2 regions of the Leptospira perdikensis genome follow, and region 1 is predicted to be linked to the other one. Evidence: riboswitches for the same ligand, from Rfam matches in the RefSeq annotation. Region 1 holds a riboswitch; the other holds the start of a gene.
What was found. Region 1 has a riboswitch for cobalamin ahead of EHQ49_RS17405 (hypothetical protein). Riboswitches for the same ligand answer to the same signal wherever they lie in the genome.

Region 1 (3,163 bases):
AGCAGTCGTATCGCAATTGGCACCAGGTCCTCCAACGATTAAATCATCAAGATTGAATCCATCACCGCCACCTAACAAAAATCCACTTCCTGTAGATGTAAACAATTCAGTTAAGGTAAATGGTTTAGTGGCCATATTATAAAGAACAGGCCGAAGACCACCAAATCCGGGCCAAGAAGAAATTTTATTACTATCGGCTACAGATGAATTAAAGCCACTTAGATCAAATCCACAATAGTTGGTTCCATCGTAGGAAACTTGAACTACCATTGGATCAAAGGCATATCGATCACTAGTTTCTGAAACTCTAAAAGGATTTTCATATACTATAAAATCAATTCCAGTAACGTTCTTTACTGTCTTTCCTGCCCAGGATAAAATAATGGTTGCTCCAGCTCCCGTTAAATTTAATGCATAAACATCCAAAGATCCTGAAAACTCTCCACCACCACAAATACCATTGATTGCTTTAGATGAGTTATTGAATCCACTCACGCTGGAATTAGCAGAGACAACTGTATTTGCAATAGGGATAGTAGTTGGTAAAGTTGTTGGTGGGCATGGACCCACAGAAGAAGAATTTGCAAGCGGTAGTGCTAGTAATGGTAATATGAGGTCATTAGTTTTTTCTTTCTCAGAACATTGCAAAAAAGTCAAAGTGATTAAGAACAAGAATAGTTTTGATTTTGTTAGGAACTGACCCATGAATTGTCTCCTATTTGCCTTTATCCAAGAGAATAAAGGCAAAAATTTTAATATTAAAAAGTTTTAGTTAAGAAATTAAATGCAAATGATCCATTGCAACCTGCAGCTTTGGGATTTGTTGTATAAACTGTTCCCGATGCTTTTCTTGAAGTTAGATCTGTCTTAGTTTCAGCTAATGTTGGTTTGCCGTTAAATACATCACAAATTAAAATTTCATTTTCAGCAGTAATCGTCCATATCAAGGCCGAAATGTTTGCACTGTTTTTTGGTTTGTAATAAAGCACCCGATCTGTATTGCTAAATTCAACAATTTCTGCATTTACTCGATAGGTTGATGTTCCTGCACCATTTACATAATCAACGTACAAATATCCTGTTGTGGTTCCGAAATTGGATTGGATAGAAACGGTGTTGGAGCCAGGAGTACTACATGTTCCAGCAGAACAGCTAGCTTGAAAGTATGTACCTTTAATTTCAATTTGACCTGCTTCTTTTGCAGATGCCTCTGCTGTTTTCAATAACCCTAATACTAAATTATTGTCAGCTTCCGATTTGTCTACTTTGCCATTATCTGCACATGCAGTGATAAAAAGTGTAGATAACATCACGAGTGTTAGTTTAAGTGAGGTTTTCATTTAGATTCTCCTAAATCTTGATTTGAATTTAGGGGAACACGGACAGGAAATAGGTTTATCCAAGTCAAAAGACGAGAAATCTTAAAATCTATAGATAGATATGTAAGTAGTGTTTTTTCCATACGGGTGCCCCAAGTTTACCTTCGGGGCCCCTTTACAAAATCTGTTGTTGGAACAGAAATGTGTAAGTGTGCAAAGTTCCCAATCCACGAGAAAAAATTGCGGGGAAGATCTGGCTTATCATCTAACATAGTTTATGCTATGTTGTATGCATCACAGTTGCGGGTCAGCACAGGACTTTCACCTGTTTCCTCCCTAAAGGTAATGTCACAGTCCCAACCTCGATATTTTTTGTCAATACATTTAGTTTGTCTTTGTTTTGTCGGATAAGGTTTTTAGAAATGAAACAAGTAAATCAATTTCTGAATCACTAATGGACCGGTTCAGATTGTAAAGATTCATACGACGAACTGCCTCTTTGATTGTAGAAACACTACCGTCGTGAAAATAAGGTGCTGTTAATGTTACGTTTCGTAGAGGCGGAACCTTAAAGAAAAAATGATCAGTAGCGTTTCCCGTGAATTCAGACCTTCCTAAATCATTTGTATTGTAAGAGTGAGTCGTATCTAATTTTGCAAACTGAGATCCACCTAAGAGATTTTGACTGTGACAATTTGTACAACCCACATCTAAAAATATTTTTAATCCACTTAATTCATCAGTTTTTAATGCGAGAACGTTCGATTCTAAAAATTCATCGAACCTGGATTTTGATACTAGGGATCTTTCAAATGCCACAAGTCCTAATCGGATTGCATGGATACTCGGAGTCGGAGATTCAGGGAAAGCATTGGCAAAAAACGAATTATAACTGGAGTCATTTTGGATTCGTGTTAATAATTCTGTTTCTGAAGATAAAGACATCTCTAGCGGATTTACAAAGGGATCAATGGCCTGTTCATACAATGTATTTCTTCGACCATCCCAAAAAATTATCGGTAAAAAACCAACGTTGAGAATTGTGGGAGTATTTCGTTTTCCGAGTTGTCCAAATGTTCCTCTTGAGGTGGATTGCCTGTCCATACCTGCAGCATTACCATCGATCGGATGACAAGTGAGGCAAGATTGTACGTGATTAGAAGACAGTTTGTTATCTCTAAAAAGTTTGTTTCCCAAGCTAATTAATGCTTGGTTATCTGATTCTGCTCCAGGAGCTGAATTTGGTAATATACCTATCTTTTCTTTAGCACTCCTTTGTAAATCGGTGATGTAAGAGTAATTTGAAATCAAAGATAAAGTAATCCAATTCATTATAGGTGAGTCATTTTCTTTTACAGTATCAGTGTAATTACAGCTAGCAATAGTTAATTGAATTATGGAAAAAATGATTATATTTAATTGGAATTTTGAAAAAAAACGAAAGAAAGATGAGAACATAGAAACCAAACAAGGAAAGGTCCCTTAATTCAGCAATCCTATTTTTAGATTTGGTTTTATGAATTTGTGGAAAATTTTATAATGTTTTGACTTGGAGTGTTTATCGCAAACGTCCCAATTCACTATTGAGTATGAAAAGAGTTGGTTACCATTGCAATGGTTCCTGCAATTTCTCCAATTTTTTGACTCACTTGGTTTAAATCTTCTGAATTGTTAGCAAGTTCTTGCGCATTTCCTGACAAGGTATTGATTGTGTTCACCATATCTTCAGAAGCTTTTTTCTGCTCTCGACTTGAAAATTCAATAGTTTCCGCCATTTCTTGTAAACCGTTTAGTTCGTTTGTAACATTGACCAAACTATTGGTTTGAGTTGTCATTTCTGCTTT
Region 2 (3,163 bases), on a different contig from region 1:
GTTGTATCACAACCAATATCATTCGGATCAGCAGGGTCTATTTGATCCAAATCGAACCCGTCGCCGCCACCTAACAAAAATGAACCACCAGTGTTGATAAAAAGGTCTTCATTTGAGAAAGGTTTTGTGGTCATATTGTAGTAAACAGGTCTTAATCCGCCGAAACGAGTCCAACTGTCCAGTAAGTTGACATTGCCACCCGAATAACTGGGATTAAAGCCACAATAATTGGTCCCATCGATCGAAACTTGGACAACGGAAGGATCCATGGCATAGGTATTACTATCATCAGAAATACGGAAACTATTGTCATAGACGACAAAATCTAAATCGGATACATTCTTTACAGTTTTACCACCCCAACTGAGTACGATAGTGGCTCCGGCTCCTGTAATGTCTAAGGCATAAACATCAAGAGAACCTGCCATTTCTCCAGCCCCACAAATCCCATTGACTGCTTTTTTCGGATCGGAAAAACCTGAGATGTTGGAACTAGCACTGACAACGGTTGTTGCAAGATAGATGTCTGTTGGAAGTGATGACTTTGGACAAACACTAGCATTTGATGCTGCATTCAGTAATGGTAATAAGGCAGCGAGATTTTCTTCTCCCGAACCAGATGCAGATTTTTTACAAAAAGAAAAGGAAACAAATAACATCAGAACTAAAAGACATAATGTTTTTGTTTGGAATCTTTTTTGCATCACATCTCCCAATTTCGGAAACGATTCCTTAAAGTCCAGTCCAAGTTGGAGTTTCCATTTTTTGAAAATAACTGTTAGGTCTAAAGACAATGATCCCCATCGTTTGAAATAGGGATCAGTTGATTTCTTCATCAAAAAAGATTATGTTTTTTTGTCGTATCTTGAGAATGCTGACGCACCGCAACCAGAACTACCAGGGTTGGTTCTAGTAGATGTATCTGTTTGGGCTTTGGCTGCATCGTATGTTTTTCCGAAAGCTACCGTACAAAGCCAATAAGAATTATCTTTTGCCGTATTTTTGAAAAAGAATACTTTGTTATATTTTCCTTTGTTGGTATCACCAGCAAAACATCCACCGTTGTTCTCAGGGTTTTGAGTGATGAAACTTCCTTCTGCATTGTTAAATTCAATAATGATATAACAGCTGGAGAAACCACCAAAGGCGGTACTGTCGTCTAGTTGTAATCCTTTAGAGCCATATTTTGCAGAGAATGTGGTTATAGTATCTAATGTAGTTGCATTTCCTGTAAAACTATTCCAAACACCATTCAAAGTAAAATCTTTACTAGACTCTGAAACTTGACCAGCTAACAATCCCATGATTAGATTGTTATTTGCATCTGTTTCAGATACTTGTTTTTCTGTGCTACAAGCGACTAGCGCGAGCAAAATCAACGAAAGGGCAGTAGTTTTGAGTGTTCTTTTCATAGAAGTCTCCTAAATAGTTAAAAATTCAGGGACCGTCGATTCAATGATAAACAAACTGTTGTTAGTACTTAGTGGATAAGTATCTAAAATACAATTTTAGTTCCTAATTGTTTCGGGTGCCCCGATGCCTTTGGGGCCCCTTATCCAAATGGAGGACATTTAGAATCAGTGTGTAAAGTTCCTTTGCCACGAGGTAGACTCTACGGGGAAGATCTGGCTCACCAAACTTTGGTTTGGATTACAGTTGCGGGTCAGCACAGGAATTTCACCTGTTTCCTCCCTAAAGGTAATTTCAACGTCTAAAGAACCAGGTTTTTTGTCAAATGTAAAGAACAGCCTTGTATTTTACAGAATATCATTACAATTTGATTTTTTTTTAAGATTCTAATCGCAGAGGGAAATTTACTCAGTGAATTTTGCAACCAACTGAGATCTATTTGTTCTAACGAAGTAGAGGGATTGTATGTTTTACGTTTTAGGTCGTCTGATAGGTTTTATTTTTATGTGGGCATTTGTAAAACCCATGCGCCAAATTTATGGAAGAAAAAAAGTGACTTTGGAAAATGACCACATCTTACGAGAGTTTAGTGGTAAATCTGTGATTCTAATTGCTAATCATATCAAACCGCGTAACAAATTCTTGCGATTGATTACTCTTCCTTATGATGCCTTTGTGATTCGCGGTGTATTAAAAAGATATGGAATTTATACAACAGCTCTTGCGAGTATTGATTCCGGTAAAAAACCCAAAGATAGTTTTCAGAAAGCAAAAAAACAAAAAATGGAACAACTCATCAAAGGGATTGTTACATCAATTGACCTAATTCCTGTGAACCGTAACGAATCAGACCCACGCACAATGAAAGAAATGAAACAACGAATTGCTAAAGGAAGTTTGGGTATTGGTATTTTTCCTGAGGGCACTTGGTTTCGAGGGTTTAGAAAATCGAGAAAACTCCATCCAGGTATGGCCGTACTCAGTAAACGTTATGGTTTACCTATCATTCCTATGTTTTTAGATGCGTATAATTTAAACAAACCCATTCGATTGTCCGTTGGTTATCCAATTCGGGAAGTTAAAGATGCTTCTGAAACAGTAAGTTTTGTACGAAGTGAACTCATCCGAATGAAAGACAAAGGAACTTCTGTAATACTTCCCCAAAAACCAGTGGAAGTTTTAGAAGATGAAAATGATGGGTTGGAAATTTCGCCAAGTATTAGTTAAGGTTAATTTTAATTTCAACGGTTTTGTAGAGTAATCATCACCTATTTTCCGTTAGGGTATTGTTTGCTAAGGAGTTTTTGGAAATAGGAAATCCCTTCTTCAATGGGATTTCCTGAACCTTTTCGTTTGCGAAGCATTCCTGTCATATCTAAAACAATAACTCCATACATCCAACTCCACATCATCCGGGCAATCGCAGGGTATTCATTTTTCGGATAGGGAATTTCGCCGGACTCAAATCCAATACGAACCGTTTCTAAAAAGAACCGATAACTTTTTGGTAATTGAGGGAAAGCTTTTCTATGTACACCACCGTAATCGGTCACAAACATAACTTTGTGTAACTCACGATTGTTACTAGCGAAGTTAAAGTAGGAACGTGCAATGGCGGCCAATTGTTGGAAGGCGGTACCAGATTCTGCCTCGGCACTTGCTTTTTTTAACATGGAGAGGAGTTCATCCTCACCTGATTTGATTAAGTCTTGGACAAGATCGATTTGGCTTTCGTAATAAGAATAGGGACTGG

Region 2: another riboswitch for cobalamin. It lies ahead of EHQ49_RS11230 (hypothetical protein); the one in region 1 lies ahead of EHQ49_RS17405 (hypothetical protein).

Annotation. Positions count from the first base shown of each region.
Region 1 is NZ_RQGA01000017.1:145,706-148,868, forward strand. Features, by position in the region: gene EHQ49_RS17400 (LIC_13355 family lipoprotein) at 1-705, opposite strand, end outside; gene EHQ49_RS17405 (hypothetical protein) at 759-1,340, opposite strand; cobalamin riboswitch at 1,547-1,699, opposite strand; gene EHQ49_RS17410 (cytochrome-c peroxidase) at 1,704-2,651, opposite strand; gene EHQ49_RS17415 (methyl-accepting chemotaxis protein) at 2,900-3,163, opposite strand, start outside.
Region 2 is NZ_RQGA01000013.1:64,032-67,194, reverse strand. Features, by position in the region: gene EHQ49_RS11235 (LIC_13355 family lipoprotein) at 1-704, opposite strand, end outside; gene EHQ49_RS11230 (hypothetical protein) at 846-1,412, opposite strand; cobalamin riboswitch at 1,600-1,731, opposite strand; gene EHQ49_RS11225 (lysophospholipid acyltransferase family protein) at 1,876-2,637, shown strand; gene EHQ49_RS11220 (TetR/AcrR family transcriptional regulator) at 2,679-3,163, opposite strand, start outside.